DNA from 4 places in the Streptomyces sp. NPDC102279 genome. Region 1 is predicted to be linked to each of the others. Evidence: riboswitches for the same ligand, from Rfam matches in the RefSeq annotation. Region 1 holds a riboswitch; each other region holds the start of a gene.
What was found. Region 1 has a riboswitch for cobalamin ahead of ACIRQH_RS38330 (cobalamin biosynthesis protein). Riboswitches for the same ligand answer to the same signal wherever they lie in the genome.

Region 1 (2,192 bases):
GCGCTCGGCACCTACTGGGGCGGCTGGCGCATCATCCGCACCATGGGCAAGGGCCTGACCGACCTCCAGCCGCAGCAGGGCTTCGCCGCCCAGACCAGCGCCGCGACGGTCATCCTCGCCTCCGCACACATCGGCTTCTCCCTCTCCACCACCCACGCCGTCTCCGGCTCCGTGATGGGTGCGGGCCTCGGCCGCAAGGGCGGTGTGGTCCGCTGGTCCACCGCCACCCGGATGTTCGTCGCCTGGGCGCTCACCCTGCCCGCCGCCGCATTGGTCGGCGCGCTCGCCGAGTGGGTCACCGGCTTCGGCGCCTGGGGCACCACGCTCGTCGCCGTCTTCCTGGTCGCCTCCAGCCTCGCGATCTGGCGCCGCTCGCGCCGCGAGGTCATCGACCACACCAACGTGAACGCCGAGGAGCCCGCCGGCGTGGTCACCACGGCCATCGCCGCCGTCACCCCGCCCCCGGCCGGCACCGTGACCGACGAACTCACGGCCACCATCCCCGCACCCGCCGAGCCCACGGCGAACCCGTCGGCGCCGTCGCGCGTGGCCTGAGAACCGAAGGAAGAAACAGCATGCACATCGACTGGTCAGCCCTCGGGTCCGTCTTCGGGGTCAGTCTCGGAGCCACCGTCGTCCTCGTCGGCCTCTTCACCCTCGGCGTCGCCGGACTCTCCAAGAAGGAGTCGGGCCAGGGCGGTTCCGCCGTCGCGGCGGCCACCGGCGCCTACGTCTGCTTCGCGGCCTGCGCCGCGGCGGTGGCGTACGGCATCTCACTGATCATGAGCAAGTAACCCGGCACGAACGGCCCCGAACGGGCCGTTCTCGGGCAGCACTTCACCTGGGGTGCGGGACGGATCTCCGTCCCGCACCCCAGTGCTGTGTGGGGCTTCGCACACTCTCCCTCCGCAGGTCAACAGCAAGTTGACGGCCGTTCTCACCCCGTGGTGGACTGCCGGAGCCAAGTACGGCGGCATGAGAGGAAGCCGGTGCGAATCCGGCGCGGTCCCGCCACTGTCATCGGGGAGGAAACTCCCCGGGAGCCAGGAACTCTCGCCGCCGGTCTCGTCGAACCAGGGCGTGGACACCCTGAGTGAGGACATATCGCCATGCGCGGCTGCCTGTTGCCGGTCCTGACGTCCGTGAGAGTTCTGCCGCACCCCACGGCGGGCTGACCCCGTGCGGGCCGATCGCGTCTTCGCGTACGGTGCCGCCGCCGGCCTCCTCGGCGACCTGCTGCTCGGCGATCCCCGCCGGGCCCATCCGGTCGCCGCGTTCGGCCGGGCTGCCGGGGCCGTCGAGCGAACCCTGTGGCGTGACCACCGCGGGTGGGGCGCGCTGCACACAGCCGTGTGCGTGGGCGGTGCCACCGGCCTCGCCGCGCTCGCCGGCCGTTCCCTGCGTTCCTCGGGCGCCGCGTCCGTCGCCCTGACCGCCGCCGCCACCTGGGCCGTCGTCGGGGGGACCTCACTCGGCCGTGAGGCACGGGCGATCGGCGGCGCGCTCGCGGCCGGGGACATCGACGTCGCGCGGGAGCGGCTGCCGCATCTGTGCGGGCGCGACCCGCAGGCGCTGGACGCCGACGGTGTCGCGCGGGCCGTCGTCGAGTCGGTCGCCGAGAACACCTCCGACGCGGTGGTCGGCGCTCTGGTCTGGGGTGCCGCCGCCGGTGTGCCCGGACTGGTCGCCTTCCGCGCCGTCAACACGCTCGACGCGATGGTCGGGCACCGGTCCCCCAAGTACCGCCGCTACGGCTGGGCTTCAGCACGGCTCGACGACGTCGCCGGCTGGCCCGGAGCCCGGCTGACCGCCGCCCTCGCGACCGTGGCCGGGCCCGACCCGCGGGGCGCCGCTCGGGCCTGGCGGGCCGACGCGCGCAGGCATCCGAGTCCCAACGCCGGTCCGGTGGAGGCCTCCTTCGCCGGCGCGCTCGGCGTGCGGCTGGGCGGGACCCTCTCGTACGGGGGCCGGGTCGAGCACCGGCCCGTGCTGAACGACACCGGGCGCCCCGTCCGGGTCGCCGACATCGAACGGGCCGTACGGCTCTCCCGTCGCGTCGGCTGGCTGGCCCTCGGCGTGAGTGCGGCCGGACGCGTACTGCTGACCAGGAAGGGACGTACGGCATGAGCGGCGGACTGCTGATCGCCGGAACCACCTCCGACGCGGGCAAGAGCGTCGTGACCGCCGGGATC
Region 2 (2,192 bases), on a different contig from region 1:
ACCGACGACGAACGCGCCGAGGTTGACCGAGCCCAGGTTGCAGACCGCGGTCTCCCCGTCGTCCGTGACCTCCAGGATCTCGGTGCAGAGGTTGGAGGAGTGGACGGTGTGGCCGGGCTCCGCCGTCTGGTTGGCGGTGCGGTTGGCGGCGTCCTTGAAGGTCATCCAGCCGTTGCCGGTCTGCGCGAGGGTGCGCATCATGCGGCCGTACAGGTCACGGGCCGCGATGGTCTTCTTCGCGAGGCCCGCCTCCTCGGCCTTGCGGTAGGCGGCGTCGAACGCGTCGCCCCACAGGTCGACCAGCTCGGGCACGTCCGAGGGGGAGAAGAGCGACCAGACGCCGTCCTCGTTCACCCGGCGCATGAACTCGTCCGGGATCCAGTGGGCGAGGTTCAGGTTGTGCGTACGCCGGGCGTCCTCACCGGTGTTGTCGCGCAGCTCCAGGAACTCCTCGATGTCGGAGTGCCAGGTCTCCAGGTACACCGCGGCCGCGCCCTTGCGCCGGCCGCCCTGGTTCACCGCGGCGACCGAGGCGTCGAGGGTCTTGAGGAACGGGACGATGCCGTTGGAGTGCCCGTTGGTGCCGCGGATCAGCGAACCGCGCGACCGGATGCGGGAGTACGACAGGCCGATGCCGCCGGCGTGCTTCGACAGCCGTGCCACCTGGTGGTAGCGGTCGTAGATGGAGTCCAGCTCGTCCAGCGGGGAGTCGAGGAGGTAGCAGGACGACATCTGGGGGTGCCGCGTACCGGAGTTGAAGAGCGTGGGGGAGGACGGGAGGTAGTCGAGCCGGCTCATGAGCCTGTAGAGCGCGGAGACTTCGTCGACGGCGTGGGCCGTGTCGCCCTCGGCGAGACCGGAGGCGACCCGCAGCATGAAGTGCTGGGGCGTCTCGACGACCTTGCGGGTGATGGGGTGGCGGAGCAGGTAACGGCTGTGCAGCGTCCGCAGGCCGAAGTAGCCGAAGCGGTCGTCGCCTTCCGTGTCGATCAGCGCGTCGAGCCGTGCGGTGTGCAGCCGGACGAACTCGGCGGTGCGGTCGGCGACCAGGCCCTCACGGTGGCCGACGGCGACGGACTCGGAGAAGGTCGTGACGCCCTGGGACGCGGCCTCCGCGGCGATGCTGATGGTGAGCAGACGCGCGGCGAGCCGGGAGTAGACCGGGTCCTCGGAGATGAGACCGGCGGCCGCCTCGGTGGCCAGTTCGCGCAGCTCGGCCTCGTCGGCGCGGGCGGACCGGCCACGCAGTGCCGCGGCGGCGACCCTGCCGGGGTCGGCGTCGGTGAGGTCGGCGGTGAGGTCGGTCAGGGTCCGCAGCAGCGCGGCTCCGGGACCGTCGGTCTCCACCGGGGCCTGGTGCGCGGTGATTGAAGCCGGATCTGCTGGCGCGATGGTCACGTGGGGCTCTCCCTCGCTCGGCACGGGGCCTGTCGGGGAGCACGGGGGCACACGGAAGCGCTTCTGGGCAGCCAGCGCACCGCGTCCACCGGCCCATTCCGCGAGGCCCGGACGTCGTCGGCACCCGGGCCGGGTGGCCGGGGCGCGCTGTCCGCAGGTCCTCGGACTGAGACCTGTGCGGGCACGTCCAATACACGAACACGCACAAGTACACCGTTGCGGGACAGTTCCGGATTCGCACCGGATTCCCCTGCGACGACAGCGAGCATGAGCATACATCTTGTGCCGGGCTCAGGGAGCACCACCACATGTTGTGTCGTGTCGGTGCCGGAGAGCGCTACGGAGCGTGCCGGAGGGTCAACTCGTAGGTGAGCGGCCGGATGTCGTCGGGCTCCGGATCACGCCGTCCGCGCCGCCGCCCACGCCGTCGTCCTCGACGGCCGTGCGCCCGGGGGGCGTCGGCCGGCTTCCCGAGCCCACGCGGGCGGTTGCGCCGGACGGACACGGCGACGGGCCGCCGGATGTCCTCTCCGGCGGCCCGTGCCAGTGCGTCGCTTGCCCGCCCCGTTCCCGGGGTGGCGTGTCCTAGTGGCTCGCGCCCGCCGTGGCCGGCGGAAGCTTCGTCGTCACGCCGGGCTCGCCCGCGTCGACCGTGTAGTCCTCGGGAGACGTCTCGTCGATGCCGTCCGGCGCCTTGAGCGCCCGCAGGACGAAGGTGAGGACGACGGAGACGACCACGTTCATGACGAACGCCGTGAGGCCGATGTAGCCGATCTCCCCGATGCCGGGGATCT
Region 3 (2,192 bases), on a different contig from region 1:
GTCGACAGGGCCCTCACCGCCTGGGAGCACGATCCGTCGGTCGAGACCGTCGTCATCACCGGCGCCGGAGACCGGGGCCTGTGCGCGGGCGGGGACATCCGCGTCGTCCACGACGACGCACGCGACGGGGACGGCACCGCGTCCGCCGCGTTCTGGCGCGACGAGTACCACCTCAACGCCCGCATCGCCCGCTTCCCCAAGCCGTACGTGGCCGTGATGGACGGCATCGTCATGGGCGGCGGCGTCGGCGTCTCCGCGCACGGCAGCGTCCGGATCGTCACCGAGCGCTCGCGGATCGCCATGCCGGAGACCGGTATCGGCTTCGTCCCCGACGTCGGAGGCACCCACCTGCTCGCCCACGCCCCGGGCGAGCTGGGCACCCATCTCGCCCTGACCGGCACGTCGGTCACCGCCGGCGACGCCCTGCTGTGCGGCCTCGCCGACCACTTCGTCCCGTCGGCCGCCCTCCCCGCGTTCCTCGCCGAGCTGGCGGACCGGCCCGTACGGGAGGTCCTGGCCCGTCACACGCGGCAGCCGCCCCACGCCCCGCTGACGGACTGCCGCGAGTGGATCGACACCTGCTACCCGGCCGACACCGTGGAGGAGATCCTCCGGCGGCTGGACGCCTTCGGGGATCCCGCGGCCAAGGAGGCGGCGGAGACACTGCTCAGTCGATCGCCCACCGCGCTGAAAGTCACCCTGGCCTCGCTGCGCCGGGTCCGTCGATCGGGCCCACTGGAAAACGTCCTGAACCAGGAGTACCGCGTCTCGTGCGCGTTCCTGACCGCTCCCGACCTGGTGGAGGGCGTCCGGGCACAGATCATCGACAAGGACCGCGACCCGCGCTGGACCCCGGCCACCCTCGCCGAGGTGACCGACGCGGACGTCGAGCGCTTCTTCGCCCCGCTCGGCGAACGCGAACTCGGGCTCGTGGTAACCGGTATCGCCACGGAGGCGGGCGGAGCGGGCGCGTGACGGCTTCAGCCGAACGCCGGGGCCGGGTGAGCCGTTCACCCACCGCCCCCGCCGACCGGCCACCTGGTGCGAGAGGAAGATCACGCCAGGTGGGGCGGTCTTGGCCATGTACTCGCCACGCGGTACGGTCGGTCAGATATCGATGACGTCAGGACGGAAGCCGGTGGGAAATCCGGCACGGTCGCGCCACTGTGAACGAGACGCTCCAGCACGCTGGACGCCTCGCAAGTCAGACCCGTAGGCGTCATCCAGTGCACCACCGAGATGGGACGCGAACTCCCGAGGAGGTCCTGCCATGGCGCAGACCGTCGCCCAGCCGACAGCCACCACCCCCGTAGTACCCGCCAAGTTGCCGCTGAAGGCGATTGCTCCCTGGGCGGTCTTCTTCGGCATCCTGATGCTGGTCCTGCTCTACTTCGTCGGCGCTGAACAGGGCGCCACCGCCGTCGTCTCGGGCGAGAACGTCCACGAGTGGGTGCACGACGCCCGCCACCTGCTCGGCTTCCCCTGCCACTGACGCGAGGGACAGAGCACACTCATGAACTCCGCAACGGTAAGAAACCTGCTCGTGCGCGGCATGCTCGCCGGCCTCGCGGCCGGCGTGCTCGCGCTGGTGGTCGCCTACTTCCTCGGTGAACCGAGCGTCGACAGCGCCATCGGCTTCGAGGAGGCGCACGCACACGCCCACGAGCACGAGGTCGAACTCGTCTCCCGCAGCCTGCAGTCCACCGCCGGCCTGGCCACCGGTGTCCTGCTCTACGGCATCGCCTTCGGCGGCATCGCCGCGCTCGCCTACTGCTTCGCCCTCGGCCGCGTGGGCCGGTTCGGAGCACGCGCGACCGCTCTCCTGCTGTCGGGCAGCGCACTGCTGGCCGTCTACGTCGTGCCCTTCCTGAAGTACCCGGCCAACCCGCCGTCGGTCGGCGACCCCGACACCATCGGCAAGCGGACGACCCTGTACTTCCTGATGATGGTCCTCAGCGTGCTGCTGGCCGTCGCCGCCACCATCCTCGGCAAACGGCTCGCTCCGAGGACCGGCACCTGGTACGCGACCGTCGTCGCGGTGGCCGCCTTCGCCGTCGTGATCGGCCTGGCCTACGAGTTCCTGCCCGTGATCAACGAGGTCCCCAACGATTTCCCGGCCACCCTGTTGTGGCGGTTCCGGCTCTCGGCCCTGGCCATCCAGACCGCTCTGTGGGGCGGATTCGGCCTGGTCT
Region 4 (2,192 bases), on a different contig from region 1:
AGATCGGCCCGGTTGGCGGCGAGTTCGCCGGTGATGGTGTCCGTGCCGTGCGACAGCCCCTTGGCGAGCGTCACGATCTCGGCGGTCTTCTGGCGGGCGAAGGCGAGCCAGCGCAGGACCTGCGGTTCGATGTCGCGCTCGACGGCGGCGTCCAGCGGCACGTGCAGCAGCGAGCAGGACGCGGACACGTCGACCTGACCGGCCAGACCCAGCAGGGTGCCCAGTGTGGCGAGGGACTTCTCCAGGTCGTTGGCCCAGATGTTGCGGCCGTCGACGACACCGGCGACGAGCCGTTTGCCCTGCAGACCGCCGACGGCCGCGAGCGCGTCCAGGTTGGCGGCGGCCGCGTCGGTGAAGTCGAGGGCGAGTCCGTCCACCGGGGCCTTGGCGAGAACGGGCAGAGCCTCCCCGAGCCGGTCGAAGTACGACGCGACGAGCAGCTTGGGACGGTCGGTGGGAGTGCCGAGGACGCGGTAGGCGCGCTCGGCGGCGTTCAGTTCGGCGTTCGTGCGGTCCTGGACGAGAGCCGGTTCGTCGAGCTGGACCCACTGGGCACCCGCGGCGCGCAGGTCGGCGAGCACCTCGGTGTAGACCGGCAGCAGCCGGTCGAGGAGGGTCAGCGGGTCGAAGTCCGCGGACACACCGGGGGCGGGCTTGGCCAGGAGGAGATAGGTGACGGGGCCGACCAGGACCGGACGGGCCGACAGGCCGAGCGCCAGGGCCTCCTTGAGTTCGGCGACCTGCTTGGAGGAGTCGGCGGTGAAGACGGTGTCCGGGCCCAACTCGGGGACGAGATAGTGGTAGTTCGTGTCGAACCACTTGGTCATCTCCAGCGGCGCCACGTCCTGGGTACCGCGGGCCATGGCGAAGAAGCCGTCGAGGGCGTCGGCGGCGACGGCGTCCCGGTGGCGCTCGGGGACGGCGCCGACCATGACGCTGGTGTCAAGGACGTGGTCGTAGTACGAGAAATCGCCGGTCGGCACGTCGTCGATGCCGGCCTCGGCCAGCTGCCGCCAGGTGGACCTGCGCAGTTCGGCGGCGGTGGCGCGGAGGGCGTCGGCGCTGACGCGGCCCTTCCAGTAGCCCTCGATCGCCTTCTTCAGTTCCCGGTTCGGACCCTGGCGGGGGTAGCCGTACACGGTGGCCCGTGCTGCCGCGGCTGCGGTCTTGGCTGTCACGGAAATCTCCTTCGCGAGATGTCTCCTTGGATCCCGATGGGACACGTGAGCGCGAAGGGTGACGCACCGGGCGGGAGGAGGTGGCGCGCCGGAGCGCGGAGGTCCTGCCAGGTATGTACGCCGACCCGCCCACGAGGTCACCGGGATGTCCGCGCGCGATGGGTCGCGCACGGGCAGCGGGCAGGTCTTCGGACTCGCGGGCACGCCCTCCGGACGGAGGTCACCTACTGGCCGTCGCTTCCCAGACCCGGCCGGGCCCAGTGCGTATGACGGCGGTCGTTCCCGCTCACCGCTGCGGGGCAGTCCCGGATTCTCACCGGGTTCCCTCTTACGACGCATCCCGTCTGGCGGACGGGGCGAACCAGCTGCGGACGTCAGCCTATGCGGACGAGCACCGTGCTGGGGACAACGCCCACATCCCGGACCGTCGTTCGAGAGGTCCGGGCGTGTATCGGCGCACGTCACCCGGCACACGGAGGGCGGCCGACGGCCCGGGTGACACGCGGCCGGATTCCCTCGTCGGGCGCCGGCTTCAGGCGGAGGGGCCGGGGAAGCCCCGGGTGCCGCCGAAGGCGAGCTTCGCGAACCGTTCGCCGATACGCCGGTGGGTCGCGGCGTCCGGGTGGAGCGCGTCGGGCAGCGGCAGCTCGGCGGCGTCCGTCTGCCCGTACAGCTCCCGCCCGTCGAGGTAGTACAGGTTCGGGTCCTCGGCGGCCCGCTGTTCCACGATCCCGGCGAGTTCGGCACGGATGATCGTGAGCGTCAGTTTCCCGCTCGCGCGCTCGGCCGGGTCGCCGGCGGCGCGGAACCGCAGGCGTCCGCTGCTGAGCGCCGCGAGGTCCGGGAGGCTCGGGCCGGGAGTGTCCTCGTGGATGGGGCACAGGATCGGGGAGACGACGAGCAGCGGTGCGGTGGGATGACCTTCGCGGACGGTGTCCAGGAAGCCGTGCACGGCGGGAGTGAAGGCCCGCAGCCGCATCAGGTCGGTGTTGACGACGTTGATGCCCAGCTTGA

Region 2: it holds a riboswitch for cobalamin, as region 1 does, so the genes downstream of both, ACIRQH_RS25620 (ribonucleoside-diphosphate reductase subunit alpha) here and ACIRQH_RS38330 (cobalamin biosynthesis protein) in region 1, are expected to answer to the same signal.
Region 3: it holds a riboswitch for cobalamin, as region 1 does, so the genes downstream of both, ACIRQH_RS02565 (CbtB-domain containing protein) here and ACIRQH_RS38330 (cobalamin biosynthesis protein) in region 1, are expected to answer to the same signal.
Region 4: it holds a riboswitch for cobalamin, as region 1 does, so the genes downstream of both, metE (5-methyltetrahydropteroyltriglutamate--homocysteine S-methyltransferase) here and ACIRQH_RS38330 (cobalamin biosynthesis protein) in region 1, are expected to answer to the same signal.

The regions. Positions count from the first base shown of each region.
Region 1 covers NZ_JBIWLU010000021.1:4,066-6,257, forward strand. The annotation lists gene ACIRQH_RS38320 (inorganic phosphate transporter) at 1-555, shown strand, start outside; gene ACIRQH_RS38325 (hypothetical protein) at 576-794, shown strand; cobalamin riboswitch at 932-1,076, shown strand; gene ACIRQH_RS38330 (cobalamin biosynthesis protein) at 1,180-2,127, shown strand; gene ACIRQH_RS38335 (cobyric acid synthase) at 2,124-2,192, shown strand, end outside.
Region 2 covers NZ_JBIWLU010000010.1:82,302-84,493, forward strand. The annotation lists gene ACIRQH_RS25620 (ribonucleoside-diphosphate reductase subunit alpha) at 1-1,398, opposite strand, end outside; cobalamin riboswitch at 1,533-1,680, opposite strand; gene mctP (monocarboxylate uptake permease MctP) at 1,984-2,192, opposite strand, start outside.
Region 3 covers NZ_JBIWLU010000001.1:612,729-614,920, reverse strand. The annotation lists gene ACIRQH_RS02570 (enoyl-CoA hydratase/isomerase family protein) at 1-975, shown strand, start outside; cobalamin riboswitch at 1,084-1,230, shown strand; gene ACIRQH_RS02565 (CbtB-domain containing protein) at 1,271-1,492, shown strand; gene ACIRQH_RS02560 (CbtA family protein) at 1,514-2,192, shown strand, end outside.
Region 4 covers NZ_JBIWLU010000004.1:28,444-30,635, forward strand. The annotation lists gene metE (5-methyltetrahydropteroyltriglutamate--homocysteine S-methyltransferase) at 1-1,178, opposite strand, end outside; cobalamin riboswitch at 1,340-1,559, opposite strand; gene ACIRQH_RS09950 (GDSL-type esterase/lipase family protein) at 1,711-2,192, opposite strand, start outside.